4 regions of the Enterobacter sp. RHBSTW-00994 genome follow, and region 4 is predicted to be linked to each of the others. Evidence: predicted binding sites of a transcription regulator. Region 4 holds the regulator's gene; each other region holds the start of a gene.
What was found. The regulator sigma-54, encoded in region 4, starts transcription at its own class of promoters, with help from an activator protein. The targets are predictions, from matches to a motif close to GTTGGCACANNTTTCGCTNT.
Positions count from the first base shown of each region.

Region 1: a site for sigma-54 is predicted at 5,838-5,857, ahead of glnK (P-II family nitrogen regulator). Genes of this name have one in related genera too.
Region 2: a site for sigma-54 is predicted at 2,078-2,097, ahead of norV (anaerobic nitric oxide reductase flavorubredoxin). Genes of this name have one in related genera too.
Region 3: a site for sigma-54 is predicted at 6,206-6,225, ahead of HV346_RS07870 (gamma-glutamyltransferase family protein). Genes of this name have one in related genera too.

Region 1 is NZ_CP056199.1:1,071,059-1,078,740, forward strand. It holds gene cof (HMP-PP phosphatase) at 1-397, shown strand, start outside; gene HV346_RS05015 (PLP-dependent cysteine synthase family protein) at 438-1,484, opposite strand; gene HV346_RS05020 (Lrp/AsnC family transcriptional regulator) at 1,600-2,058, shown strand; gene HV346_RS05025 (SmdA family multidrug ABC transporter permease/ATP-binding protein) at 2,110-3,882, shown strand; gene HV346_RS05030 (SmdB family multidrug efflux ABC transporter permease/ATP-binding protein) at 3,875-5,656, shown strand; gene glnK (P-II family nitrogen regulator) at 5,910-6,248, shown strand; gene amtB (ammonium transporter AmtB) at 6,284-7,570, shown strand; gene tesB (acyl-CoA thioesterase II) at 7,674-7,682, opposite strand, start outside.
Region 2 is NZ_CP056199.1:3,657,966-3,665,647, forward strand. It holds gene gutQ (arabinose-5-phosphate isomerase GutQ) at 1-446, shown strand, start outside; gene norR (nitric oxide reductase transcriptional regulator NorR) at 443-1,957, opposite strand; gene norV (anaerobic nitric oxide reductase flavorubredoxin) at 2,144-3,583, shown strand; gene norW (NADH:flavorubredoxin reductase NorW) at 3,580-4,713, shown strand; gene HV346_RS17500 (hypothetical protein) at 4,960-5,118, shown strand; gene HV346_RS17505 (SgrR family transcriptional regulator) at 5,353-7,002, shown strand; gene HV346_RS17510 (HoxN/HupN/NixA family nickel/cobalt transporter) at 6,993-7,682, opposite strand, start outside.
Region 3 is NZ_CP056199.1:1,683,707-1,691,388, reverse strand. It holds gene hpxK (allantoate amidohydrolase) at 1-908, opposite strand, end outside; gene HV346_RS07900 (alanine--glyoxylate aminotransferase family protein) at 905-2,146, opposite strand; gene HV346_RS07895 (amino acid ABC transporter ATP-binding protein) at 2,162-2,899, opposite strand; gene HV346_RS07890 (amino acid ABC transporter permease) at 2,880-3,536, opposite strand; gene HV346_RS07885 (amino acid ABC transporter permease) at 3,536-4,201, opposite strand; gene HV346_RS07880 (transporter substrate-binding domain-containing protein) at 4,211-4,993, opposite strand; gene hpxU (MurR/RpiR family transcriptional regulator HpxU) at 5,208-6,047, opposite strand; gene HV346_RS07870 (gamma-glutamyltransferase family protein) at 6,260-7,682, shown strand, end outside.
Region 4 is NZ_CP056199.1:4,262,680-4,270,361, forward strand. It holds gene mlaF (phospholipid ABC transporter ATP-binding protein MlaF) at 1-335, opposite strand, end outside; gene HV346_RS20335 (calcium/sodium antiporter) at 564-1,541, shown strand; gene kdsD (arabinose-5-phosphate isomerase KdsD) at 1,555-2,541, shown strand; gene kdsC (3-deoxy-manno-octulosonate-8-phosphatase KdsC) at 2,556-3,122, shown strand; gene lptC (LPS export ABC transporter periplasmic protein LptC) at 3,119-3,694, shown strand; gene lptA (lipopolysaccharide ABC transporter substrate-binding protein LptA) at 3,663-4,217, shown strand; gene lptB (LPS export ABC transporter ATP-binding protein) at 4,224-4,949, shown strand; gene rpoN (RNA polymerase factor sigma-54) at 4,997-6,430, shown strand; gene hpf (ribosome hibernation promoting factor) at 6,453-6,740, shown strand; gene ptsN (PTS IIA-like nitrogen regulatory protein PtsN) at 6,823-7,314, shown strand; gene rapZ (RNase adapter RapZ) at 7,360-7,682, shown strand, end outside.

The sequences.
Region 1 (7,682 bases), 1.7 Mb from region 4:
CACTGTCACCAAAATCTGTTTTTGCGGCGCTCACGACGACCTGTGTCGTTTACGTGTTCAGCTTAATGACGTGCTGGGTAGTCGTGCGCATCTGACTTTCTCCGCAGTGGATTGTCTGGAAGTGCTGCCCGTAGGGTGCAACAAAGGTTCTGCCCTGACCGTGTTGAGCGGCCATCTGGGCTTTACCATGCAGGATTGTATGGCGTTTGGCGATGCCATGAATGACCGCGAAATGCTGGGTAGCGTTGGTCGTGGTTTGATTATGGGGAATGCGATGCCGCAACTGAAAGCGGAGCTGCCTCATCTGCCAGTTATCGGACACTGTCGTAATGAAGCCGTGTCCCATTTTTTGACGCATTGGCTGGACAATAACAACCTCCCATATTCCCCCGAATAGTGAGACCCTTCCAGCAAGCCAGACTTCGGTCTGGCTTTTTTTATTTCACCAGCTGTGCAATCTGTACTTTCCACGGCCCGATATCGCCAATATTCGCCTGTACCCACTCCGTATTGTAATAGGTGTCGAGGTAACGCTCGCCGCTGTCACACAGCAAAGTGACGATAGAGCCAGTGCGGCCTTCTTCCCGCATGCGTGCGGCCAGTTGCAGCGCGCCCCACATATTCGTTCCGGTCGACGCACCGACTTTGCGGCCAAGCTGTGTCTCCAGCCAGTGCGCCGTTGCCACACTTGCAGCATCCGGCACGCGAAGCATCTCATCCACCACATCAGGAATAAATGATGGCTCTACGCGCGGACGGCCAATACCTTCAATTTTACTGCCCACTTGACTGCGAAGGGCCGCATCACGGGTTTGCCAGTAGTCGAGGAAGACGGAATTCTGTGGGTCAACCACCATCAGTTGAGTGTCGTAACCCTGACAACGGATATAGCGGCCGATGGTGGCGGATGTTCCGCCTGTTCCTGCACTCATCACAACATATGATGGGACAGGATGTGGCTCATGGGTCATCTGACGGAAAATACTGTCGGCAATATTGTTGTTGCCACGCCAGTCGGTGGCTCGCTCGGCGAAGGTAAACTGGTCCATATAGTGGCCGTTCAGTTCGCGAGCCAGCATCTCGGAGGCGGCGTAAATTTCGCAGGCGCTTTCTACAAAATGGCAACGTCCGCCGTAAAATTCGATCTGTTCAATTTTACGTTTTGCGGTACAGGCAGGCATCACGGCGATAAATGGCAGGCCAAGCAGGCGTGCGAAGTACGCTTCCGACACGGCGGTAGAACCGGATGAAGACTCGATAATTGTCGTCCCCTCTTTAATCCAGCCGTTACACAAACCGTATAAAAATAGCGAACGCGCCAGGCGATGCTTCAGGCTGCCGGTTGGGTGGGTGCTTTCATCCTTCAGATAGAGCTGAATACCGGCAAAACCCGGCAGGGCAAGGCGAATCAGATGAGTATCAGCCGATCGTTGATAGTCGGCATTGATTTCGCTGATGGCATGTTTGACCCAGGTGCTATTCATCGTGTTTATCCGTTTGTCATTTTGTGCCCAGCATAGCGAAAAGCACAGAAAAAATTGTTGCTATCTGGCCTTTAAAATAGAATGTAAGGAGAAAATTTTTCTCTGTGAGGTGGGTATGTTAGATAAAATTGACCGCAAACTGCTTTCATTGCTGCAAAATGACTGCACCCTCTCTTTGCAGGCTCTCGCGGATGCCGTTAATCTGACCACCACACCTTGCTGGAAGCGCCTCAAGAAGCTGGAAGATGACGGCATTTTACTGGGGCGCGTTGCGTTGCTGGATCCAGAAAAACTGGGGCTTGGACTGACGGCGTTTGTTCTGATAAAAACGCAGCACCACAGCAGCGACTGGTATTGCCGCTTCGTGACGGTGGTGTCAGACATGCCGGAAGTGCTCGGTTTTTGGCGCATGGCCGGGGAATATGATTACCTGATGCGCGTGCAGGTGGCCGATATGAAGCGGTACGATGACTTTTACAAGCGGCTGGTGAACAGTGTTCCGGGTTTGTCAGATGTCACCTCGAGTTTCGCCATGGAACAGATTAAGTACACCACAGCATTACCCATTGAATAAATTGAACAACTTACCGGCGTGGCCGGAGTTATACCTTCAGGAAAATACCGCGTGCGATTATTTGCCCAACTAAGCTGGTACTTTCGTCGGGAATGGCAACGCTATCTCGGCGCAGTGGCCCTGCTTATTATCATTGCCATCCTGCAGTTGATCCCGCCTAAAGTGGTGGGATATGTCGTCGATGGCGTCACGGAACAGCATTACACCACCGCACGGGTGTTGATGTGGGTGGGCACGTTGGTGCTGACCGCCGTTGTTGTTTACCTGTTGCGCTATGTCTGGCGTGTGTTGTTATTTGGTGCGTCCTACCAATTAGCCGTTGAGCTACGCGAAGATTTTTATCGCCAGTTGAGCCGCCAGCATCCGGAGTTTTATCTTCGTCATCGCACGGGCGATCTCATTGCCCGTGCCACCAACGATGTTGACCGTGTAGTGTTTGCCGCCGGGGAAGGAGTATTAACACTGGTCGACTCCCTGGTGATGGGATGCGCGGTATTGATTGTGATGTCCACTCAAATCAGCTGGCAACTGACGTTGCTGGCACTGCTCCCAATGCCCATTATGGCGTTGGCGATCAATCGTTACGGTGAAAAACTGCATGAGCGCTTCAAGCTGGCGCAGGCGGCTTTTTCATCACTGAACGACCGTACTCAGGAAAGTATGACCAGTATTCGCATGATCAAAGCATTCGGTCTTGAGGACCGGCAGTCGGCGCTGTTTGCTGCTGATGCCGCCGATACGGGTGCGAAAAACATGCGGGTAGCGCGCATTGATGCGCGGTTCGATCCGACAATTTATATTGCCATTGGCATGGCTAACCTGCTGGCGATTGGTGGCGGGAGCTGGATGGTGGTGCAGGGCTCAATGACGCTCGGTCAGCTAACCAGTTTCGCGATGTACCTTGGGTTGATGATTTGGCCGATGCTGGCACTCGCATGGATGTTTAACATTGTTGAGCGCGGGAGTGCAGCTTACAGCCGTATCCGCGACATGCTGGCCGAAGCTCCGGTTGTTAACGACGGCAGCGAATCCGTTCCGGAAGGGCGTGGAGTTATAAAAGCGGACATTCGCGCTTTCGCCTATCCGCAAACCGCGCATCCGGTACTGGAGAACGTCAATTTTACGTTGCAACCGGGCCAGATGCTGGGCATTTGTGGTCCGACGGGCGCCGGGAAAAGTACGGTGTTGTCCCTGATTCAGCGTCATTTTGATGTGGGACAAGGGGATATTCGGTTCCACAATATTCCATTGACGAACCTTCTGCTGGATGGCTGGCGTAGCCGTCTGGCCGTGGTCAGCCAGACACCATTTTTATTCTCTGACACTGTCGCTAACAATATTGCCCTCGGTCACCCTGCGGCGACGCAGGAAGAGATTGAACATGTGGCGCGCTTAGCCAGCGTCCATGAGGACATTCTGCGTCTGCCACAGGGTTATGACACTGAAGTCGGCGAGCGTGGCGTAATGTTATCCGGTGGTCAAAAACAACGTATTTCAATTGCCCGCGCACTGTTGCTGAACGCCGAAATCCTGATCCTTGATGATGCACTTTCGGCTGTTGATGGCCGTACGGAGCATCAAATCCTGCATAACCTGCGCCAGTGGGGAGAAGGTCGGACGGTGATCATCAGTGCGCATCGTCTTTCGGCGCTGACGGAAGCTAACGAAATACTGGTGATGCAGCACGGGCATATTGCTCAGCGTGGGCAGCATGATCAGCTTGCGGAACAACCGGGCTGGTATCGCGATATGTACCGCTATCAGCAACTGGAAGCGGCGCTGGATGATGCGCCAGAGCTGAATGAGGAGTCCGCAGATGCGTAACTTTGGACAGCTGTGGCCCACTTTGAAGCGCCTGCTGGCTTATGGCTCACCGTGGCGAAAACCCCTGTCTATTGCGGTGGTGATGCTCTGGATCGCGGCGATTGCTGAAGTGACTGGCCCGCTGCTTATTAGCTATTTCATCGATAATATGGTCGCCAAACGATATCTGCCATTAGGGCTGGTGGCCGGTCTGGGCGTTGCTTACGTTGGATTGCAATTGCTGGCGGCCTCGCTGCATTACGCGCAGTCATTGCTCTTTAACCGGGCTGCTGTCGGCGTAGTGCAACAGCTCCGTACTGATGTGATGGATGCTGCGCTGCGCCAGCCGCTGAGTGAGTTCGATACGCAGCCTGTCGGACAGGTGATCTCGCGGGTGACGAATGATACTGAAGTTATTCGCGATCTCTACGTCACCGTGGTGGCAACGGTACTGCGTAGCGCAGCGTTGATTGGCGCGATGTTGGTAGCGATGTTCAGCCTCGACTGGCGCATGGCGCTGGTGGCGATCACTATCTTCCCGGCCGTCATGATTGTGATGATTATCTATCAGCGTTACAGCACGCCCATTGTTCGCCGCGTGCGGGCCTACCTGGCGGATATTAATGATGGTTTTAACGAAGTCATTAATGGTATGAGCGTTATCCAGCAGTTCCGTCAGCAGGCGCGGTTTGGGGAGCGGATGGGAGAGGCCAGTCGCTCTCACTATATGGCACGTATGCAAACGCTGCGGCTGGATGGCTTCTTGTTGCGTCCACTGTTGAGCCTCTTTTCGGCGCTGGTACTCTGCGGCCTGCTGATGCTGTTCGGCTTCACGTCGGGCGGAACGATTGAAGTGGGGGTGTTGTATGCCTTTATTAGCTACCTGGGGCGCCTTAACGAACCGCTGATTGAACTCACGACGCAGCAATCTATGTTGCAGCAGGCAGTTGTTGCGGGCGAGCGCGTTTTTGAACTGATGGACCGTCCTCGCCAGACCTACGGTAATGATGATCGTAGCCTGCAAAGCGGCGCAATCGCGTTTGATAATGTCTCCTTTGCTTATCGTGAAGATCGGCTGGTTTTGCAGGACATCAGCCTCGATGTCCCGTCACGTGGTTTCGTGGCGCTGGTCGGGCATACCGGTAGCGGGAAAAGTACACTCGCCAGTTTGTTGATGGGGTATTACCCGCTCACAAAAGGTGAAATCCGTCTGGATGGACGACCTCTCTCGACCCTAAGTCACGATGTATTACGTAAAGGCGTTGCGATGGTTCAGCAGGATCCCGTTGTGTTGGCTGACACGTTTTATGCAAACGTAACGCTGGGGCGACCGTTTACCGAAGCGCAAGTCTGGGACGTGCTGGAAAAAGTACAGTTGGCTGATCTGGCGCGAGGGCTGAGCGAGGGGATCAACACCAAACTGGGTGAACAGGGTAATAACCTGTCCGTTGGGCAGAAACAGCTATTGGCCCTGGCGCGAGTCCTGATTGAGACACCGCAGATCCTGATCCTGGATGAAGCGACGGCGAGTATTGATTCCGGCACGGAGCAGGCGATCCAGCAAGCGCTTGCCGCGGTGCGAGACCATACGACATTGGTGGTAATTGCGCACCGGCTTTCGACGATCGTTGATGCGGATACCATTCTGGTGCTACATCGTGGCCAGGCCGTTGAGCGTGGGACACACAGGCAGTTGCTGGAAGCGAAAGGGCGTTACTGGCAGATGTACCAGCTCCAGCTGGCGGGTGAAGAACTGGCTGCCAGCGCGCGCGAAGAAGAGACATTAAGCGCCTGATGCACCAAAATCAGGCAACACACTAACAGTCACTGCTGTTGGTGCAAAACATAAACGCACCTTGCACTGTCATGGTGCGTTTTTTTTCACCGGTTCTTATTCTGCGGGATTTTGCCCCTTTTTAGTCCTGCTTTTCCCCTTCATACATGGGCCTGGCATCTAAATTTTCATTTTTTCTCATTCTGGCACACCCCTTGCAATATCTCATACGTGTTAGCTGCGGCCATTACCGAATTCTGACTGGAGGGGATATATGAAGCTGGTTACGGTGGTAATCAAACCATTCAAACTTGAAGACGTTCGCGAAGCGCTCTCTTCAATGGGTATTCAGGGGCTGACGGTCACCGAAGTGAAAGGCTTTGGTCGTCAGAAGGGTCATGCTGAGCTGTACCGTGGTGCGGAATACAGCGTCAACTTCCTGCCAAAAGTGAAGATTGATGTGGCTATCGCTGACGATCAGCTTGATGAAGTGATTGATGTAGTCAGCAAAGCGGCCTACACCGGCAAAATTGGCGACGGCAAAATATTCGTTGCCGAGTTGCAGCGCGTCATTCGCATCCGTACGGGTGAAGCTGACGAAGCGGCACTGTAAGTAACTCCTGGCACACAGTGATAGGGATCGAGAAAATGAAGAAAGCAACAATCAAAACGGGTCTGGGGTCGCTGGCACTGCTGCCGGGCCTGGCGATGGCGGCCCCTGCGGTGGTAGACAAAGCCGATAACGCCTTTATGATGATCTGCACCGCACTGGTGCTGTTCATGACTATTCCGGGTATTGCACTGTTTTACGGCGGCCTGATCCGCGGTAAAAACGTCCTCTCCATGCTAACGCAGGTCGCAGTGACATTCGCGCTGGTGTGTGTGTTGTGGGTGGTATACGGCTACTCACTGGCGTTCGGTGAAGGCAATGCCTTCTTCGGCAACTTTAACTGGGTAATGCTTAAGAATATCGAGCTGACCGCCTTGATGGGCAGCTTCTATCAGTACATCCACGTTGCTTTCCAGGGCTCTTTTGCCTGTATTACGGTGGGACTGATTGTTGGTGCGCTGGCCGAGCGTATTCGTTTCTCCGCGGTGCTGATTTTCGTGGTGGTTTGGCTGACGCTTTCTTATGTGCCGATTGCACATATGGTCTGGGGTGGCGGTCTGTTGGCCTCTCACGGCGCGCTGGACTTTGCGGGCGGTACGGTTGTGCACATTAACGCGGCCGTTGCGGGTCTTGTGGGCGCATACCTGATTGGCAAACGTGTGGGCTTTGGTAAAGAAGCCTTCAAACCGCACAACCTGCCAATGGTGTTTACCGGCACAGCTATTCTCTACTTCGGCTGGTTCGGCTTCAACGCCGGTTCAGCAAGTGCAGCGAACGAAATTGCCGCTCTGGCCTTTGTGAACACCGTTATTGCAACGGCGGGCGCTATTCTCTCCTGGGTATTTGGTGAGTGGGTTGTTCGCGGTAAACCTTCACTACTGGGCGCATGTTCTGGTGCGATTGCGGGCCTGGTCGGTATCACTCCAGCCTGTGGTTATGTCGGTGTCGGCGGCGCGTTGCTGGTCGGTATCGTGTCTGGTCTGGCCGGTCTGTGGGGGGTTACAGCCCTGAAACGTGTTCTGCGCGTTGATGACCCTTGCGATGTGTTTGGTGTTCACGGTGTGTGCGGTATCATCGGCTGTATCATGACAGGTATCTTTGCGGCGAAATCACTGGGTGGTGTGGGCTACGCAGAGGGTGTCACCATGGCTCACCAGGTTCTGGTGCAACTCGAAAGTATCGCCATCACGGTAGTGTGGTCTGGTGTGGTTGCGTTCATTGGTTACAAACTGGCGGACATGACCGTTGGACTGCGTGTCCCGGAAGAGCAGGAACGCGAAGGTCTGGATGTCAACAGCCATGGCGAGAATGCCTATAACGCCTGATTGCAATGAGTTTCTCCTGTAGCAAGTAGCAAGAAAAAGCCTCCCATTGGGAGGCTTTTTTTATCCTCTCGTGTGAGAGAGCATCAGTCTTCGCGAGGCAGGGTTAACCCCG
Region 2 (7,682 bases), 600 kb from region 4:
CCCGTGGTTTCAACGAAGAAGATTTCGCACGCTCCCATCCGGCGGGTGCGCTTGGCGCCCGTCTGCTGAATAAAGTGCACCACCTGATGCGCACCGACGAGGCCATCCCTCAGGTAAAACTCGACACCAGCGTGATGGACGCGATGCTCGAATTGAGCCGTACCGGACTGGGTCTGGTCGCGGTATGCGATGAAAACGAATATGTCAAAGGCGTCTTTACTGACGGTGACCTGCGTCGCTGGCTGGTTGGCGGCGGCACACTGGAAACACAGGTCTCTGAGGCAATGACCCAGGGCGGCCTGACGCTGAACGCCGAAAGCCGCGCGATTGAGGCCAAAGAAGTACTGATGAAACGCAAAATCACCGCCGCTCCGGTGGTGGATGAAAGCGGCAAATTGTGTGGCGCGATCAACCTGCAGGATTTCTACCAGGCCGGTATTATTTAGCCTTTCAGCCCCAGACGTTTCGCCAGCCGGTGCAGGTTGGCGACGTCCATCTCCAGTGCCCGCGCACAGGCAGCCCAACTGCGGCCATTCTGCTCAAGCGCGCGGGTGATCCTCTGACGCTGGAATGCTTCCGTTGCCTCACGCAGATTCTCATTCGCGATCTCCGGCATATCCGGCATGATCGTCGGCGTGATGTCGCCGTGAAGCGCAAAATGGTGCGCGTGGATCACCACGTCATCGCCCGATCGCGTAGCCCGGGCCAGCACCACGGCACGGTGAATCGCATGCTCCAGCTCGCGCACGTTGCCTGGCCAGCCGTAACACAAAAGATGGCTGCGTGCTCCAGGGCTTAACACCACGCGGGATAATCCCATCCGCAGCCGACATTGCTCGCAGAAATACCCCGCCAGCAACACCACATCTTCACCCCGCTCACGTAAAGGCGGCACTGAAAGCGGAAACACACTCAACCGGTGGTATAAATCAGCGCGGAAATTCCCGGCCAGCACCTCTTCACGCAGGTCGCGGTTGGTCGCCGCCAGCACACGCACATCCACCCGCAAACTGCGATCGTCACCGACACGCTGAATATCGCCATACTGCAACACGCGCAACAGCTTGGCCTGCAATGACAGCGACAGCTCGCCAATCTCATCGAGGAACAGTGTTCCGTTATCCGCCATCTCAAACTTGCCGCTGCGGTTGCTGATAGCCCCGGTAAACGCCCCTTTCACATGACCAAACAGCTCACTTTCTGCCACGCTTTCGGGAAGCGCCGCACAGTTAAGGTAAACCAGCGGATTCACGGCACGTGGTGATGACTCGTGAATCGACTTCGCCACCAGCTCTTTACCCGTCCCGGTCTCACCCAGAATCAGCACATTAAGATCGGACGCTGCCACGATCTCAATCTCTTTTTTAAGCTGAACCATACCCGGAGACAGACCAATCATGTCGGTGTGTGCCACCTGTTCAAATGCCGCCGGGCTGCCCGGCAGAATATTCTGGCTTTCGAGTTGTTCTATCAGCAACGCGTTGTTGAGCGCCCCCGAGGCCAGAGCCGCAATGAGCCGTAACTCTTCATCGCTAAAGGTATCGAACTGATCCGGAGACAAGCCATCCAGAGTTAATGCGCCAATCAGGTTTTGCCCTGCAAAGAGCGGCAGGCCAATACAGGCGTGCACTTTCAGACTCTCTTGCCCAGGGATCAGCCCATCGTAGGGATCGGGCAAATCACTGTCCGCCGGAAAACGCACAACGTCCCCCGCGCGTGCAATGGTTTCTAAGCGGGGATGGCCTTCCAGGGTAAAACGTCGCCCCAGCACATCCTGCGCCAGCCCGTCGATTGCCAGTGGAATAAATTGCCCCCCTTCATAGCGCAGCAGCGCGGAGGCATCACACGCCAGCACATGACGCAAAGTCGAGATCAATCGCTGAAAACGATCCTGATGACCAATACCGGTTTGCAGTTCAATGGCGATCTTCGCCAGCACCTCTACAGAAAAACTCATGTCTGCCTCGCAGTCATTTTGACAACACATAGTGTCACATTGACAATAATCAGGGTAGTCATATTGACTACCTACTACGAGCAATGGAAATTAAAAACCATAAATATCATATAGATAAAGATTGGCACGCAAGTTGATATAGGTAAATCATCTTAGTTGAAAACGCCGTATTAATTTGAGGTTGCTATGTCTATTCTGGTTAAAAATAACATTCATTGGGTTGGTCAACGTGACTGGGAAGTGCGTGATTTCCACGGGACGGAATATAAAACCCTGCGCGGCAGCAGCTACAACAGCTATCTCATTCGCGAAGGTAAAAATGTTCTGATCGATACCGTCGATCACAAATTCAGCCGTGAGTTCGTGCAAAACCTGCGCAGTGAAATCGATCTGAAGGCTATCGACTACATCATCATCAACCACGCGGAAGAAGACCACGCCGGCGCATTGACCGAGCTAATGTCTTACATTCCGGACACCCCGATTTACTGCACCACCAATGCCATCGACTCCATCAACGGCCATCACCACCATCCGGAGTGGAATTTCCATACCGTGAAAACCGGTGACGCCCTGGACATCGGTAACGGCAAACAGTTGATCTTCGTTGAAACTCCGATGTTGCACTGGCCCGACAGCATGATGACCTACATGACCGGTGATGCGGTACTGTTCAGTAACGACGCCTTCGGCCAGCACTACTGTGACGAACGCCTGTTCAACGATGAAGTGGATCAGACCGAACTCTTCGAACAGTGCCAGCGCTACTACGCCAATATCCTGACCCCGTTCAGCCGTCTGGTCACACCCAAAATCACCGAAATCCTCGGCTTCAACCTGCCTGTCGATATGATTGCGACCTCTCACGGCGTGGTATGGCGTGAAAACCCAGCCCAGATTGTTGAGTTGTACCTGAAATGGGCGGCAGATTATCAGGAAGATCGCATCACCCTTTTCTACGACACCATGTCCAACAACACCCGCATGATGGCCGATGCTATCGCCCAGGGCATTAACGAAGTTGACCCTAACGTGGCCGTGAAAATTTTCAATGTGGCGCGCAGCGATAAAAACGACATCCTGACCAACGTCTTCCGCTCTAAAGGCGTGCTGGTCGGTACATCCACCATGAACAACGTGATGATGCCGAAAATCGCCGGTCTGGTCGAAGAGATGACAGGCCTGCGTTTTCGTAATAAACGTGCCAGTGCCTTTGGATCTCACGGCTGGAGCGGCGGCGCGGTAGACCGCCTCTCCACACGCTTACAGGATGCCGGTTTTGAGATGTCGATGAGCCTGAAAGCCAAATGGCGTCCGGACATTGATGCCCTGGAAATCTGCCGTCAGCATGGCCGCGACATCGCACGTCAGTGGGCGCTCGCTCCCCTGCCTGAATCCACGGTGAAACCTGCGCAACAACAAGCCAGCGCCAGTGTCACCACTGCCGATCTTGGCCCATGCATGCAGTGCAGCGTCTGCCAGTGGATTTACGATCCTGAACTGGGCGAGCCGTTGCAGGACGTTGCACCTGGAACACCGTGGTGCGACGTACCGGACAACTTCCTGTGCCCGGAATGTTCACTCGGTAAGGACGTCTTTGACGAGCTGGCGACGGAGGCAAAATGAGCAACGGAATCGTCATCATCGGCTCGGGTTTTGCCGCCCGCCAACTGGTGAAAAATATTCGCAAACAAGATACGAATATTCCGCTGACGCTGATCGCCGCTGACAGCATGGACGAGTATAACAAGCCCGATTTAAGCCATGTCATCAGCCAGAATCAGCGTGCAGAAGAACTGACCCGCCAGACGGCGGGGGAGTTTGCGGAACTGTTTAACCTGCGGCTGTTCCCCTATACCTGGGTAACGGATATTGATTCCGCCGCACATGTGGTGAAAGCCAAAGACAAGAGCTGGCAGTACGACAAGCTGGTACTGGCGACCGGGGCATCGGCGTTTGTCCCGCCAGTGGAAGGTCGCGAGCTGATGATCACTCTCAACAGCCAGCAAGAGTATCAGGCCAGCGAAACCCGGCTTCGTGATGCTCAGCGCGTGATGATTGTTGGCGGAGGTCTGATTGGGACTGAGCTGGCGATGGATTTTTGCCGGGCGGGTAAATCCGTCACGCTGGTGGATCACGCATCGAGCATTCTGTCAGCCCTGATGCCAGCAGAAGTGAGCAGTCGCTTACAGCATCGTCTGACCGATATGGGTGTGCATCTGCTGCTGAAATCCAGGCTGGAAAGCCTGGCAAAAACAGACTGCGGCATTCGGGCGACCTTCGACCGCCATCGCGGTATTGACGTGGACGTCGTTATCGCGGCGACGGGCCTGCGCCCGGAAACCGCTCTGGCGCATCGCGCCGGAGCTGAAACACACCGTGGTGTGAACGTCGACAGCTATCTGCAAACCTCGCAGCCGGATATTTACGCGCTTGGCGACTGCGCAGAAATTAATGGTCAGGTGCTGCCCTTCCTGCAGCCGATCCAGTTAAGCGCATTGTATCTGGCAAAAAATCTGCTTGGGGCCAGCACGCCACTCAAATTACCGGCCATGCTGGTGAAGGTGAAAACACCGGAGCTGCCGCTGCATCTCGCGGGCGAAACACAGCGGCAGGATTTGAGCTGGCAGATTGCCATTGAGCCGCAGGGAATGGTGGCTCGCGGCGTCGACAGCGACGGTCAGATGCGCGCCTTTGTCGTTAGCGAAGATCGGATGAAGGAGGCTTTCGCTCTGTTGAAATCCCTGCCCGCTTAACTGCCATTTTTTTACCACGCTGACTTAACCTTAGGATTTTATTATCCGCCGCCCCGATGTCCCGGGGCTTTTTTTTTCGCATTCTATTCATTAAATAAATACAAATCAGGTAAATCATCGCTATCAATCCCTTGTCTATTATTTTTATCAATATATAAATACGGAACACCCGAAAAACAGCGGCCTGTTTTATCCGTTTATTCCGGATTACCTTAATGAGGTATTAACACCAACCGGAGAAATGCCATGGCAAACTTTGCGGAAGACCTCAACGCCCTTGCGGTCTATTTCAAGAAAGTGGCGCATGAAGAGAAAATCTTATTTCGCTGGCTATACCTGAGCCCGGAGGCACGAATCGAGCGTTTACGAGAATTAATGATCCCGGTAAGTCATATTAAGCGCTAACAACCGGATAATAACATTAAATGTCGATTATTTAGCGCTTCATTATCAGCCGGGAAAATGAAGCGCGAGGAAAAATATCATTCACTTTCCCTATTCCTGCATTCTCTTTTTAAGAGGAAAAACCTGTTCAGAATGAACTCACCCGACAAAACCGGAACACTTCCGACAACTTAACCTTATTTCTTCCGCAAAAAGATTTACACTCCCAACCTCTCCCTGGCGGCGGATAACACCATGCGACAACTGCAAAAAATTCGACAATATCAACGCCTTTCGCAGCACTACGGTGCAGAGCCCACGCTGACAACAATTGCCGAAGTGGCTGAAGTCGCCCTGTGCAGTGAGCGCCACGCACGCCCCCTGCTGCGCCAGCTTGCGCAGAGTGGATGGTTACTCTGGGACGCGCAACCAGGGCGTGGTCACCGGGCAACTCTGCACTGCAAGGCAAGCACCAGTGAACTCAGTGCGCCGCTCATGCATGCCTGTCTGGAAAAAGGGGATTACCAAAGTGCCCTACAGCTGGCCGATGGCAACCCGGCCAGCCTGCATCACATCATCACGCCGTTTCTCGGCGGGAAATGGCTCAAGCACCAGCCGACATTGCGTATCCCCTGGTATCGTCCGCTCACCTCGCTTCACCCGGCATTGCAGCGCCGTCGCGCCGAGCAACATATTATCTGTGCCGTTCACGCGGGGCTGACGCGTTATGCGCCAGGTCAGACACAGCCTGCGCCTGATCTGGCGCATCACTGGGATATCAGCGACGACACATTGTGCTGGCGGTTTTATCTGCGCAGCGGCGCGCACTGGCATAACGGGCAGGCGATCAGCGATAGCGACATTCTCAGCGCGCTGCAACAGGCACTGGCCGATCCAACGCGAAATACCGGGCTGCGGCATATCAGCCAGGTGACGCTCAGCGCCCCCTGGTGTCTGCAAATCACCCTCAACGCCCCGGATGCATTTCTGGCACATCGTCTTGCGCATCACGCTTGCCGCCTCCCTCACCCACAACTGCCGGATATCGGGGCGGGTCCCTTTGCCATCGCCCACCATCATTCACACTATTTGCGTCTGGAGCGGCAACCCTGGTACTTTGCCGCGCACCCGCTCCTGCATGCCATTGAATTCTGGCGAACTCGCTCCGGGACGCCCACCCCCGCCTGGATAACCGTGGGAAAAGGCCAAAACGCCCAGCAGACAGCCTCTTCCACCAATGGCGGTTTCACCTGGCTCATGATGAACGCCAGGCTGTCCCAGCCGCTCGCGACCTGGCTGCGCCAGGAAATTCTGGACATCAACCAGCAACGCTTCTCTGCGCGGGATGATTTACTGCCCCGCACTGAAATACTTCCGGGACTGGAGACACCCCGGTTCCGGATAGCGCCTGACGCGCCGTTGCCTGAAACATTGACGCTGGTCTTTTATCACACACCCGAGCTTTATGAACTCGCCAAGACGCTCCGCGCTCGCCTGAAAAAACGGCGGTGTGAACTGATGATCTGTGCAAAAGACCGCGATGCATGGCACGCTCAGGACGCACTCGTCGATGCCGATCTCCTGCTCGGTGATTACCTGTCTGGAGAATTACCCGGCTTTGCGCTGGCTGAATGGTTTACGGACGAGCCGGCATGGGCCACGGCGTTGAGTGAGACAGTGTGGCAGGATGAGAAGCAGAAACTGATGGGGTACTGCGTGAGCGAAGCGAGTCTGAGCCGTCATCTCGTCCCCTTCTTTCGCCGTTTGCTGGAAAGCGGCGCATGTACGCCGCTCTTTCACTACCGTTATCGCATCAACACCATGGAAAACGTGCAGGACATTGTGCTGACAGCCGGTGGCTGGCTTGATTTCACCCGCGCCTGGCTGCCGCCTGTTCAGGAATGAACCACCAGCGCGTCATAACCACGCCAGCGGTAGTTGATCATCGAGATCAGCCAGCAGGCGATAAATAGCCCAACGACCACAAACCCGGCATTACCGAGATTGTCATTCACCGCGCCAATGGCATCCCAGATACCGCCGCTAAGCGCGAACTTGTCCATCAGCAGACCAAGCGCTTCCAGTCCACCGATAAACAGCGCAACCACAACGGATGTGCCAGTGATCGTCATGTTGTAGTAGAGCTTGCGCTGCGGTTTGTTGAATGCCCAGCCATAGGCCCCGACCATCAGTAAATTATCGATGGTGTCGATCAGCGCCATTCCGCTGGCAAACAACGCCGGGAAGATCATGATTGACCAGACTGACATTCCGCTCGACGCACTGGCTGCAGAGATCCCTAATACGCCAATTTCAGTGGCGGTATCAAAACCGAGACCAAACAGAAAACCGACCAGGTACATCTGCCAGCTTTTATTGACGAGGCGGAAGGTCGTACCAAACAGCCAGTTCATCACCCCGCCCTGGGCCGTAAACTGCACGTCACTGGTTGCCGTCTGGCCCTTTTTCAGCGCCTGAAAACTCCGCCATACGCCGTGTAAAATCACCATATTGACCAGTGCCATCGCCAGTAAAAACGTGGCCGAAACAGCAGTACCGATCAGACTGCCCGTCTCATGAAACCA
Region 3 (7,682 bases), 2.3 Mb from region 4:
AGCAGCGCATCCAGAGGGCCATCCTGTGGGCCACGAATATCGAGTGAGAGCGTCACTTCACCCGGGATCACATTCACCGCTCCCGGAACACACCGGATCTCCCCCACCGTAGCAACCAGATTGTTACCATGCCGTTGTGTGGTGCTCTCCACTGCGACCATCCACTCTGCGGCGGCGGCAAGTGCATCCTTACGGTGATTCATGGGTACAGTGCCCGCGTGCCCTGCCTCGCCGGTAAACTGGCAGCGCAAACGCCGCGCCCCGTTGATCGCCTCAACAACGCCCAGCGCCAGCCCTTTCTGCTCCAGACACGGCCCTTGCTCGATATGCAATTCCAGATAGCTACTGATGTCCGCCACGTTGCGCGCAGCATGTGAGATCCGCGCAGGATCAAGCCCCACCTGCACCATTGCCTGCGCCACGCTGATCCCTTCAGCATCAGTGGTTGCCAGCCAGCTCTCCGGCCAGGTTCCCGTCAGGCCACGACTGCCCAGCAGCGTGATGCCAAAGCGCGTCCCTTCTTCATCGCAAAAACCTACAATCTCAATCGCTTGCGCCAGACGTGCGCCCCGCCGATGCAGGTTGTCCACCACCTCAATGGCGGTAAGCACGCCAAGCATACCGTCGTAGCGCCCGGCATTGCGTACAGTGTCCAGGTGCGAGCCTAACAACACCGCAGGCGCCCCCTCCTGTTCACCTTCATAGCGCCCACACAGGTTTCCCACACTGTCCTGCCAGACGGTCATCCCTGCGTGTTGCATCCACTGGCCGACACGCTGGTTAGCCTGCAAATGCTCAGGCGAAAGCGAGACCCTGGTCAGGGCATCCGGGGTTTCACTGATGGCCGCCAGTTCATCTGCCCTGTCCATGACACGTTCAGCCGCCTGCTGGCGGGTTAATGGACTCATAGCGCCGTCTCGCTGCGATAATGATCCCACGCCGCCTGCATCGCCGCGCCCTGCGTCGTGGTGAATCTCAGGTAGTTCAGCACCGATTCAAGCGCACTCAGCGTGGTCATCACACAGTCTTTACGCGCGTTGTACCCCATCGTACCAATACGCCACACCTTGCCATGCAGTGGACCAAAGGATGTACCGATCTCGATGCCGAAATCCTCCAGCATCAGCTTGCGCACCTGGTCACCATTGACCCCCTGCGGGATCACCACGCCCAGCACATTATTCATCTTGTGCTTCAGGTCACCGAAAGTTTCCAGCCCCATCGACTGAATGCCTTTTAGCAACGCATCACCGTGCAGTTTGTGACGCGCAATGCCGTTATCCAGCCCTTCCTGCAGGATCAGACGCGCGCACTCGCGCGCGCCAAACAGCGCGGTGGTGGCTTCGGTATGGTGGTTCAGGCGCTCTGGCCCCCAGTAGTCCATCACCATGCCGAGATCGAAGTAGTTGGAGTAGACCATCTCATCCACTCCGTCATGGTGGGCGTCCGTTCGGATGCCCTCTTCCACGCATTTGCGGCGGCGGATCGCCTCTTCCATGCGCGCGCTCAGGGTAATGGGCGATGTCCCTGATGGGCCTCCGAGGCATTTCTGCATCCCGGCGGAAACGGCATCCAGCGCCCAGGCATCGGTTTCCAGCGCGTTACCACCCAGCGATGCGGTGGCATCGGTATAAAACAGCACATCGTAACGGCGGCAAATCGCCCCCAGTTCAGCAAGCGGTTGCAACATGGTCGTTGACGTATCGCCCTGCACCGTCAGCAGCATTCGCGGACGTACCCGCTTGATGGCATCTTCCACCTGATCCGGGGTGAACACCTCGCCCCATGGAACCTCAATAGTGTGTACCTCTGCGCGACAACGCCGGGCAATTTCGCACAGCAGATGCCCAAAGCGTCCAAAGACCGGAACCAGCACTTTGTCACCAGGACGGATCGCCGAAATCAGGATCGCTTCAATCCCCGCGCGCGACGTGCCATCCACCAGCATTGTCCAGCGGTTGTCGGTACGAAATACGCCACGATAAAGCGCCATCACTTCGTTCATGTAATGGGTCATCGCCGGATCGTACTGACCAATCAACTGGCTCGACATAGCACGCAGTGCGCGCGGGTCGGCGTTAATCGGTCCTGGCCCCATCAACAGACGTGGCGGCGGATTGAGTTGCGGAAATTGAGCGATATCCATCTTAGTGTCCTTAGGTTAATTGAGGCCGCGCACAGAAGAGATAAACTGCTTCAGCTCAGTAGTCTGCGGGTTGGCAAACAGCGTTTTACTGTCGCCCTGCTCCCAGACGCGTCCCTGATGCATAAACACCACGCGGTCGCCCACTTCGCGGGCAAAATTCATTTCATGGGTGACGAGGATCAAGGTCATGCCTTCTGCTGCCAGTTGTTCCAGCACTTTGAGCACTTCGCCCACCAGTTCAGGATCAAGCGCAGAGGTTATCTCGTCACAGAGTAAAACTTTAGGCGACATCGCCAGCGCCCTGGCAATCGCCACACGTTGCTGCTGACCGCCAGAAAGGCTGGAGGGAGAGTAATCCAGCCGGTCTCCCAGCCCCACTTTTTCCAGCATCTGCTTTGCCAGCTCGCGACATTCGTCGGCACTTTTTTTCAGCACCCGTCGTGGTGCAAGCATCACGTTTTCCAGCGCCGTCATGTGCGGGAACAAGTTGAAGTTCTGGAACACCATGCCTACCGAGCGGCTGATTTCACGCGCCTGGGAGTCCCGATCGGTGATGGTCATGCCGCCGAGTTTAATACTGCCGTCCTGATAACCTTCAAGGCCGTTGATACAGCGTAACAGCGTGCTTTTTCCAGACCCACTGCGCCCGATAATCGAAATCACCTGTCCCATATCGATATCCAGATCGACACCCTTGAGCACGTGGTTGTCGCCGTAGTACTTCTGCACCTGATTAATGGTGATGAGAGGCATTGAATTTTGTCTCCAGATAACGGCTGTAGCGCGACAGCGGATAACACAGAATGAAATAGCCCAGCGCCACCAGCGCAAAGACTTTAAATGGCTGATACGTGACATTGGTCAGCATCGTTCCGGCTTTGGTCAGTTCGATGAAACCGATAATCGACGCCAGCGCCGTGCCCTTAATCACCTGCACGGCAAAACCCACCGTTGGCGCAATAGCAATGCGTAACGCCTGCGGGGCAACCACCCTGAACAGGGTCTGCCCGAAGCTCAGCCCCAGACAGCGCGAGGCTTCCCATTGCCCTTTTGGCAACGCCCGGATACTGCCAAACCAGATATCCAGCAAAAACGCACTGGTGTAGAACGTTAACGCCAGCGAGGCGGCAGTCCAGGGTGAAACGTCAATGCCAAACAGCGCCACGCCGAAGAAGGCCAGAAACAGTTGCATCAGCAACGGCGTCCCCTGAAACAGCTCAATGTAACCCCGGATCAGCCGCTTTACCGTATGTCCCCCCGTCAGACGCAGCAACAGCAGCGGCAAGGTCACCATGGCCCCGCCGACAAAGGCGACGAGCGAAAGCAGCACCGTCCAGCGCCCGGCGAGCAACAGGTTGCGGATAATGTCCCAGTCGGTAAAGGTGGTCATCATGCCTGCACCCCCAGCCATTTGCGTCCTGCTGCCATCATCAGCTGGCGCAGAATAATCGACAGCGCTAAGTAAATCCCGGTCGTCACCAGATACACCTCAAAGCTCAGGAACGTGCGTGACTGGATCAGGTTGGCGGCAAAGGTCAGCTCTTCATAAGAGACCTGAGACACCACCGACGAACCCAGCATGACGATAATGCACTGGCTCACCAGCGCGGGATAAATTCGCTGCAACGCCGGGGGCAGTACCACGCGGATGAACGTCTGCGTACGGGTCAGACCGAGCACGCGCCCGGCTTCCCATTGTCCTTTCGGCGTCACCTGGATCCCGGCGCGGACAATCTCGGTACTGTAAGCGCCCAGATTGACAATCATCGCCAGCAGCGCGGCTTCCCCCGCCGTCATTTTCAGCCCCATGTTGGGCAGACCGAAGACGATAAAAAAGAGCTGTACCACAAACGGCGTGTTACGAATCACTTCTACGTAGCCGCCCCAGATCCGGCTGAACCAGGTCGGCCGCCCGCTGCGAATGGCGGCCCCGAAAATACCGATAGCCAGCCCGCCAATCGTCGCCATCACGGTCAGTTGTACCGTGACCCACAGCCCTGCCAGCAAAGCGGGTAAATAGGGCCAGAGTTCAGAAAAATGAAGTTGTTCTGTCATTCACTCGCCTTAAACGCCAAGGCTTGCAGGCAGAGGGGCTTTCATCCACTGTTCCGACAGCGCGTTCAGCGTACCGTCCTTGATCCCCTGCTCGATCAGCGCATCCACTTTCGCTTTCAGAGCGGGCTCATTCTTTTTCAGGCCAATAAAGCACGGTGAATCTTTCAGCATAAAGCTCGGTACGGGGGCTTTATCCGCGTTCTGGCGGGAAATTGCGGCCACCACAAGGTTGCCGGTTGCCACGTACTGCACCTGGCCGGAAAGATAGGCCGACAACGTGGTGTTGTTGTCCTCGTAGCGTTTCACATCGGCATCTTTCGGTGCGAGGCTGGTCAATACCATGTCTTCCACTGCACCGCGCGTCACACCAATGGTTTTACCGCTCAGCGCACTGGCGTCTTTCAGTTCTGCCCCTTTCGGGCCAAACACACCGAGGAAGAACGGCGCATAGGCGCGACTGAAATCAATCACCTTTTCACGCTCGGCATTTTTACCGAGGCTGGAGATCACCAGATCCACTTTATCCGTTTGCAGATACGGCACGCGGTTGGCGCTTGTGACCGGAACCAGTTGCAGTTTGAGCTTCATCTGCTTCGCCAGATAGCGCGCCATATCGATGTCATAGCCCTGCGGCTGGAGATCGGTTCCGACCGAACCAAACGGTGGGAAATCCTGCGGTACGGCAATGCGGAGGGTTCCGCGTTTTTCAATGTCCTGAAGCTGGTCAGCATGTGCTGGCAGTTGTGTAAACAGACAAGCGACCCCGGCCAGTGCAATCAACAGTTTTTTCATGGTGTTTACCCGTTACGTTAACATGAAACAAAAGATTCGTTGAGTTAACTTTTGCAACTAATGTGCCAAGGAACACAAAACCGATGCTCACGGATAAAAATCATTACGAAGACAGGAAATACAAGACATTTAAAAAACGAAAGGGGAAATAATGACTCATTTCCCCTTTCGTTTATTGCACCAATTTAATGCAAAGCACCAGCCTGACGCCCCATTATCGTTGCTCCAGCTCATCCAGCTGTTGGTAAAGCGTGGCGATCTCGTGAATGCGTGGGCGGCCTTTATCCAGAATCTCATGCAGAAAAGCATTGGCTAGCAGGTTGATTAAACTGTTCACCGACGAATAGCTGTCGTAGGCGGATACGCTGTCGAGCGGAGCACAAAGCTGCCAGTTCGACAGCGGAAAAAGACCGTGCGCCTGCGGCTCACACATCAACAGAACCGGAATACCGTCGGTTTGCAACTGTTGCAGCAGCGGGCGAATAATGCGGGGACGGCGGCGAAACGCCATAACTACCACCAGATCGTCCGGGGTGAAATCCACCAGCTCTTCGCTCAAACTCTGCCCCGGCTGGGGCAGCACCAGCACCTGGCCGCGCGCCTGTAACAGCTGCTGGCGCAGGTGAAGCGCCGCAGGATAGGCATTTCGCATCCCAATAATGATGATCCGCCGCGCCCTGACCATGCAGGCCATCGCCTCGGCAAATTGCCGGGCATCCAGGGCATTCACCCACTGCGTCAGGTTGGCCATCTCCTGCTTGTAGTGGCGCGCCAGCAAAGTGTTGCCCTGTACCGCATCACGGTTATCCGTCAGCGGCATGCCGCTCTGACGCAACGTGCGCAGCTCCTCACGCATATCCTTATACTTTTCGTAGCCCAGACGCTTAAACAGGCGGCTTACCGTGGCTTTCGATACTCCGCTCAGTTGTGCCAGTTCGGCACTGTTGTAGCTAATGAGGTCGTCGAAGTGATCGAAAATGAAATCGGCTACCCGCTGTTCCTGCGGCGAGAGTGACCCATACTGCCCTTTCAGTCGTTCATCAAGCTGTTCCATAAGACCTCTGTAACTTTCGTTTCACTGCACGCCTCTCATACTCCAGGCGGCAATGCGCATTACTGCAACGCGAATGGATGTAGGGTATCTGCCTTTCATTATGCATGCCATCTTATTAAAAAGATGCGTTATGGCTGGCGTGAAACTTTTCTCTCAGAACTGGAACAGCTTTTGCAACCCTCAGATCCTCTTTCGGGTCATGAGGACTCCCCATGCACAGTAATGTTTCCGTACACGGGATGGCGGTCGCCCCCCACCATCTTGCCAGCCAGAGCGCGCTGGCTGTCTTGCGCGAAGGTGGCAGCGCCATTGAGGCGATGGTCGCGGCAGCCGCCACGATAGCCGTTGTCTATCCCCATATGAACGGTCTGGGCGGCGATGGCTTCTGGCTTATCATCCCACCCGATGGCGAGCCGGTTGCTATCGATGCCAGCGGTGCGGCAGGCTCGCTGGCGACGCTGGACGCCTACCGCGATCACGCGCATATCCCTCATCGCGGCCCGCGTGCCGCCCTCACCGTGGCAGGCACGGTGAGCGGTTGGGACGAAGCACTGAAGGTTTCGCACGAAATGTGCGGCAAGGCGCTGCCATTGAGTCGCCTGCTGTCTGATGCCATTGGTTACGCGCGGAACGGCACGCCGGTTACGGCCTCTCAGGCCAGTGCCACGGCCAGTAAATTAGCCGAATTGAAAGAGGTTCCCGGTTTTGCCGAGACCTGGCTTGTGGACGGTGAACCTCCTCAGGTCGGGAGCCGTTTTTATCAGCCTGCGCTGGCCTCTACCCTGACACAGTTGGCCGAAGAGGGGCTGGACAGTTTTTACCGTGGTCCGCTGGCGGAATGTCTGGCCCACGGCATGGAAAAATATGGCCTTCCCATCACCCTTGCCGATCTGAATCAGCACGTCGCGCGGCGGACCACACCACTCAGGCTACAGCATCAGCAGGGCGAGGTGTGGAACCTCGCGCCACCCACGCAGGGGCTGGTGTCACTGGCCATCCTCGGGATCACCGATTGCCTTAACATGGCGGATGCCGATGACGCGACCACCCTGCACCGCATTGTGGAAGCCACCAAACTGGCCTTTGGTCTGCGGGATGCCCACATCACCGATCCGCGCGATCTGAAAACGGATATTCAGGGCCTGCTGGAGTCCGCCAAACTTCAGGCGCTGGCTGGGCGAATTGACGATAACCAGGCTGCGCCGTGGGGCACAGGTAAAGGCCCAGGGGACACGGTGTGGATGGGTGTCATGGACAGCAGTGGCCTTGCTGTCTCGTTTATCCAGAGCATTTACCATGAATTTGGCAGCGGCGTGGTCCTGCCCGACACGGGGATTGTCTGGCAAAACCGTGGGGCATCTTTCAGTCTCGATCCTGCCCACCTTCTGGCCCTCGCCCCCGGTAAACAACCGTTCCATACCCTGAACCCGGCAGCGGCAAGACTGCATGACGGACGGGTGATGGTCTATGGCTCTATGGGCGGTGACGGACAACCGCAGACCCAGGCAGCCCTGTTTACACGCTATGTGATCCAGGGCGTGCCGCTACAGGAGAGCATCACCCGCCCGCGCTGGCTACTGGGGCGCACCTGGGGCCAAACCTCCGACACCTTAAAACTGGAGGGACGCTTCTCAT
Region 4 (7,682 bases):
TCACGCAGCGGGTAAGCCACGTTATCAAAGACGTTCATATCGGTGAATAATGCGCCTGACTGAAAGAGCATACTCATACGCTTGCGGACGGTGTAAAGACGCGAGCGCGACATGACCGGGATGTTCTCACCATCAAACAGGATCTCGCCGCTGTCTGGTGGGATCTGCCCACCAATAAGACGCAACAATGTCGTTTTACCGATCCCGGACGGGCCCATAATGGCCGTGATCTTACCACGCGGTACAGTCAGCGATATATCATCAAAGATCAATCGGTTGCCGCGAGAAAAGCTGACGCCACGGACATCGACTAAATTCGCCATAGTTTGGCTCATTTATGGTTCCTTTCTTACTCTACTTCACGTTAAGCACATCGCTTAAATCAGCCCTAATCTCAGCATTTTTACAGAATAATGCCTGGTGAGGTTAGCGAAAGCTGGCATTTGTTTTACTTTTCCGGCGCATAAAGTCAAAATTAGGAATTCGTTACGTCTCAGACTGTATGCAGCGCCAAAGATTCATTCGCTGTGGACCGGCGAGTATACCTGAATAAAGGACTTTTGATGCTTTTAGCAACGGCACTGTTAATAATTGGTTTACTTTTGGTGGTCTACAGTGCTGACCGTTTGGTATTTGCTGCATCGATCCTGTGCCGCCTTCTTGGCGTACCACCCATTATTATTGGATTAACGGTTGTCAGCGTTGGGACATCGCTTCCAGAAATTATCGTCGCTGTCTCAGCCTCGCTACACGGCCAGGTCGATCTTGCTATCGGCACTGCCATTGGCTCCAATATCGTCAATATTTTACTGATTCTTGGCCTGGCGGCATTACTGCACTCATTTCGCGTGCATTCTGATGTCTTGCGCCGTGAATTGCCGCTAATGTTAATCGTAAGTTTACTGGCAGGTTGCGTGCTTTATGACGGAGAGCTGAGCTATGGCGATGGCATCTTTTTGCTGACGCTGGCAGGAATATGGCTTCTGTATAGTGTGAAGATTGCCCGACTTGCGGAAAAACAAGGTGATGACAGCCTGATGCGTGAGCATATTGCCGAGCTACCGCGCGAAGGAACTTTACCTGTCGCGCTGCTTTGGCTTGGCGTTGCGCTCATTATCATGCCGATGGCAACACGTATGGTCGTGGATAACGCGACGGTGCTGGCGAACTATTTCGCCATGAGTGAACTGACGATGGGCCTGACCGTGATTGCCATTGGAACCAGCTTACCTGAACTGGCAACAGCCATTGCTGGCGCACGTAAAGGTGAAGATGATATCGCGATTGGCAATATCATTGGCTCAAACATTTTTAATATTGCGATCGTGACTGGCCTGCCAGCGCTGATATCGCCAGGGCCATTTAATCCACTGGCCTTCTCGCGCGATTACGGCGTGATGTTGCTGGTCAGTGTTATTTTTGCCCTGCTCTGCTGGCGACGAAAACAGCAGATAGGTAAAAGTGCAGGCGCATTGCTTACAGGTGGATTTATCGTATGGATGGCGATGCTGTACTGGCTGTCGCCTCTTCTCTCTGGGTAAACGGAAACGCATTATGTCGCAAATAGAATTGCAGCCGGATTTTGACTTTCAGAAAGCAGGCAAAGAAGTTCTGGAGATTGAACGTGAAGGTCTGGCGCAGTTAGATCAGTACATTAACCATGATTTCAGCCAGGCATGTGAGAAAATGTTCCACTGCTCAGGCAAAGTCGTGGTAATGGGCATGGGCAAATCGGGTCACATTGGCCGCAAGATGGCTGCAACCTTTGCCAGTACAGGCACATCGTCATTCTTTGTACATCCAGGTGAGGCCGCGCACGGTGACCTGGGGATGGTCACACCACAGGATATCGTGATTGCGCTGTCTAATTCCGGTGAGTCCAATGAAATACTGGCATTGATCCCTGTACTGAAACGACTGCAGGTTCCGCTTATCTGCATGACCAGTCGCCCGGAAAGCAGCATGGCCCGTGCCGCCGATATCCACCTGTGCGTCAAAGTCCCCAAAGAGGCATGTCCTCTCGGACTGGCCCCAACCTCCAGCACGACTGCCGCGCTGGTGATGGGTGATGCACTTGCCGTTGCGCTCCTCGAAGCCCGAGGTTTTACACCCGAAGATTTTGCGCTCTCTCATCCCGGCGGGGCGTTGGGACGCAAACTACTGCTTCGGGTAAACGACATTATGCATACAGGCGATGAGATCCCTCACGTCAGTAAAACTGCCTCACTTCGGGATGCATTACTGGAAATCACCCATAAAAATCTCGGTATGACTGTCATCTGTGATGAGCAGATGAAGATTGACGGGATTTTCACTGATGGCGACTTACGCCGTGTGTTCGATATGGGCGTTGATGTCCGGACATTGGGTATCGCCGATGTGATGACCCCCGGCGGAATTCGCGTTCGTCCAGGCACGCTGGCAGTGGATGTTCTCAACCTGATGCAGTCGCGCCACATCACCGCGGTAATGGTTGCCGATGGCGACCAACTGCTGGGTGTGGTACATATGCATGATCTGCTACGCGCTGGCGTAGTGTAATGAAGGATAAGACAATGAGTAATGCGGGTGCATCCCTTGCAACCTGTTATGGCCCGGTGAGTGCCCACATGATGGCGCAGGCGGAAAAGATCCGTCTGCTGATCCTGGATGTCGATGGCGTCCTCTCCGATGGCTTGATTTATATGGGCAATAATGGCGAAGAGCTGAAAGCATTTAATGTTCGTGATGGTTACGGTATTCGCTGCGCGCTCACATCGGGCATCGAAGTTGCTATCATCACCGGACGGAAGGCTAAACTGGTAGAAGACCGCTGTGAAACACTGGGCATTACCCATCTGTATCAGGGACAATCCGATAAGATGGTCGCGTTCAGGGATTTACTGACGAAACTGTCCATCGCGCCAGAACATGTTGCCTACGTCGGCGACGATCTGATCGACTGGCCAGTCATGGCTGAAGTGGGCCTGAGTATCGCGGTCGCGGATGCACATCCGCTGTTGATCCCGCGTGCCGACTACGTTACCCATATCAACGGTGGTCGTGGTGCTGTCCGTGAAGTATGCGATTTACTGCTGCTGGCGCAGGGTAAGCTTGATGAGGCCAAAGGGCAATCGATATGAGTAAAACCAGACGTTGGGTTATCATTCTGCTTTCACTTGTTGCATTGATCCTGATTGGCGTGAACCTTGCTGACCGTGACGATACGCCAACAGAAGTGGTCAACACTAATGATCCAACATATAAAAGCGATCACAGTGACACCGTGGTCTATAGCCCGGAAGGTGCGCTGAACTATCGCCTGATTGCCCAGCATGTTGAATATTTTTCGGAGCAAGGTGTTTCGTGGTTTACCCAGCCGGTAATGACTACCTTTGATACCGATAAAACACCGACATGGTCGATTAAAGCTGACAGAGCAAAATTGACAAATGACCGTATGCTTTATCTGTATGGTCATGTTGAGGTCAATGCCCTGACCGCAGACTCTCAACTGCGCAAAATTACTACGGATAATGCCCAGATCAACCTGGTCACTCAGGATGTCACTTCGCAGGATCTGGTCACATTGTACGGTACAACATTTAATTCCAGCGGTCTGAGAATGCGCGGGAACTTACGCAGCAAAAACGCCGAGCTGATTGAAAAGGTTAGAACCTCCTATGAAATTCAAAACAAACAAACTCAGCCTTAATTTCGTGATTGCCAGCGCACTGCTGGCCGCCAGTCTTCCCGCGCTTGCTGTGACTGGTGATACCGAACAACCGATTCATATTGAATCCGACACTCAGTCGCTTGATATGCAGGGTAACGTCGTCACCTTCACTGGCAACGTCGTCATGACCCAGGGCACAATCAAAATTAATGCCGATAAAGTGGTCGTCACCCGTCCGGGCGGCGAGCAGGGCAAAGAAATTATTGATGGCTATGGCAACCCTGCCACCTTCTATCAAATGCAGGATAACGGTAAGCCAGTAAAAGGCCGCGCCACACATATGCACTATGAGCTGGCGAAAGACCTTGTCATCCTGACAGGTAATGCTTATCTGGAACAACTGGATAGCAATATCACCGGTGACAAAATCACCTATCTGGTGAAAGAGCAGAAGATGCAAGCGTCCAGCGAGAAAGGCAAACGCGTGACAACCGTGCTTGTTCCATCACAGCTGCAGGACAAAGGCCAAAGCCAGGCCCCGGCACAGAAGAAGAGTAACTAATTCGTTATGGCAACATTAACTGCAAAGAACCTCGCCAAAGCCTATAAAGGCCGTCGCGTCGTAGAAGATGTCAGTCTGACCGTAAATTCTGGCGAAATTGTTGGCCTTTTAGGCCCTAACGGTGCAGGTAAAACCACTACATTTTATATGGTGGTGGGCATTGTCCCACGCGATGCAGGCAACATTATCATTGATGATGATGACATTAGCTTGCTGCCACTGCACGCGCGTGCGCGCCGTGGTATTGGCTATCTGCCTCAGGAAGCTTCCATTTTCCGCCGCTTGAGCGTCTTCGATAACCTGATGGCAGTCCTGCAGATCCGCGACGATCTTAGCGCCGAACAACGTCAGGATCGCGCCAACGAGTTGATGGAAGAGTTCCATATCGAACATCTGCGCGATAACCTTGGGCAGGCACTCTCTGGTGGTGAACGTCGCCGTGTCGAGATAGCTCGTGCGCTGGCTGCAAATCCTAAATTTATCCTTCTGGATGAGCCCTTTGCGGGTGTTGACCCCATATCGGTTATCGACATCAAACGCATTATTGAACACCTGCGCGATAGCGGGCTCGGCGTACTTATCACTGACCATAACGTCCGTGAAACGCTGGCTGTCTGCGAACGTGCATATATTGTTAGCCAGGGCCATCTGATTGCTCATGGCACGCCTCAACAGATCCTCGAAGATGAACATGTTAAGCGCGTGTACCTTGGGGAAGACTTCAGACTCTGATAGGGTAGAGGTATTGTCACGCCGAACCGGAGAATAATGCTCTGAACATGAAGCAAGGTTTGCAATTAAGGCTCAGCCAACAACTGGCAATGACGCCACAGCTACAGCAGGCTATTCGCCTGTTGCAACTGTCCACGCTAGAACTTCAGCAAGAACTCCAGCAAGCGCTGGATAGCAACCCATTGCTGGAGCAAACCGATCTTCATGACGAGGTAGAAACCCAGCAGACACAAGATACAGAAGCGCTCGACACCGTTGATGCTCTCGAACAAAAAGAGATGCCGGACGAGCTGCCTCTGGATGCCAGTTGGGATGAAATCTACACCGCAGGAACGCCATCTGGAACGCGCGTGGACTATCAGGACGACGAATTACCTGTCTATCAGGGTGAAACAACCCAGTCGTTGCAAGATTATCTAATGTGGCAAGTCGAGCTGACGCCGTTCTCTGACACCGATCGCGCTATTGCGACGTCCATTGTCGATGCCGTTGATGATACCGGTTATTTAACGGTGACGCTGGACGATATCCTGGAAAGCATCGGCAATGATGAGATTGATCTTGAAGAGATTGAAGCGGTTCTGAAACGTATCCAGCGCTTTGATCCGGTTGGCGTCGCCGCTAAAGATCTGCGCGACTGCCTGTTGATCCAGCTTTCTCAGTTTGCCAGGGAAACACCATGGATTGACGAGGCGCGATTAATCATCAGCGAACACCTGGATCTCCTGGCAAACCATGATTTCCGCACACTGATGCGCGTAACACGCCTGAAAGAAGACGTACTTAAAGAAGCGGTCAACCTGATCCAATCACTGGATCCGCGCCCTGGCCAATCGATCCAGACCAGTGAACCTGAATACGTTATCCCTGATGTGCTGGTCAGAAAACATAATGACCGATGGGTTGTCGAACTGAATTCTGACAGTATTCCTCGCCTGCAAATCAACCAGCAGTATGCTTCGATGTGTACCAGTGTGCGCAACGACTCTGACAATCAATACATTCGTAGCAACCTTCAGGAAGCACGATGGTTGATCAAAAGCCTGGAGAGCCGAAACGATACCCTGCTACGTGTAAGTCGCTGTATCGTTGAGCAACAGCAGGCATTCTTTGAGCAGGGTGAAGAGTTTATGAAACCGATGGTGCTGGCAGATATTGCTCAGGCCGTCGAGATGCATGAATCGACGATTTCCCGTGTGACCACACAAAAGTATCTGCACAGTCCACGCGGTATTTTTGAGCTTAAGTATTTCTTCTCCAGTCATGTGAATACCGAAGGCGGTGGCGAAGCCTCGTCGACGGCGATTCGCGCACTGGTGAAGAAGTTGATCGCCGCGGAAAATCCCGCGAAGCCACTGAGTGACAGTAAGTTAACCACCATGCTGTCCGATCAGGGTATTATGGTGGCACGCCGTACTGTTGCGAAGTATCGAGAGTCTTTATCCATTCCGCCGTCTAACCAGCGTAAACAACTGGTCTGACACAACCGATAAGGAAGACACTATGCAGCTCAACATCACAGGACACAATGTCGAAATTACTGATGCTTTACGCGATTTTGTGAATGCTAAATTCGCGAAACTTGAGCAGTATTTCGAAAGGATAAACCAGGTCTACATTGTGTTAAAAGTGGAGAAAGTGACTCATATCTCGGACGCAACCCTGCATGTTAATGGGGGCGAGCTTCATGCCAGTGCGGAAGGGCAAGACATGTATGCGGCTATCGACGGCTTGATTGACAAGCTTGCGCGACAGCTTAATAAACATAAAGATAAACTAAAACAACACTAATTGTCCGGGCAGTTAACGGGTGCAGGAAGGCCTGTTGTGAAACACAACGGGCCATTTGTACAGTTAGCGCTTAGGTGAAATTATGATGAACAACGATTCCGCTCTCCAACTGAGCAACGTCCTTAACCAGGAATGTACCCGCAGTGGTGTCCACTGCCAGAGCAAAAAACGTGCGCTGGAAATCATCAGTGAACTGGCTGCAAAACAGCTGGGCCTACCACCGCAGGTCGTGTTCGAAGCTATTCTGACCCGTGAAAAAATGGGCAGTACTGGCATCGGCAACGGCATTGCAATTCCTCATGGCAAGCTGGAAGAAGATACCTTGCGTGCCGTCGGTGTTTTTGTACAACTGGAAACACCTATCGCCTTTGACGCCATTGATAACCAGCCGGTCGATCTCCTCTTCGCACTGTTGGTTCCGGCCGATCAGACAAAAACCCATCTGCACACGCTTTCTCTGGTCGCCAAACGCCTGGCAGATAAAACCATTTGCCGCCGACTGCGCTCAGCCCAAAGTGATGAAGAGCTGTATCAAATTATCACTGAAGCAGAAGGCAGTCAGGATGATGCATAACAATGAGATGGCCTTCACATCTGTTGTCCTGAGGAGAACCGGAACATGGTGTTGATGATTGTCAGCGGTCGCTCGGGGTCCGGGAAATCCGTCGCCCTTCGTGCGCTCGAGGATATGGGCTTTTACTGCGTGGATAACCTGCCGGTTGTGCTGCTGCCCGACCTTGCGCGGACGCTTGCAGACAGACAAATCTCTGCTGCCGTCAGTATCGACGTCCGTAACATGCCTGAATCACCTGAAGTCTTTGAGCAGGCAATGAATAGCCTGCCAGAAGCCTTCTCACCGCAACTGCTGTTCCTCGACGCAGATCGGAACACGCTTATCCGTCGTTACAGTGATACACGCCGTTTGCATCCACTTTCCAGTAA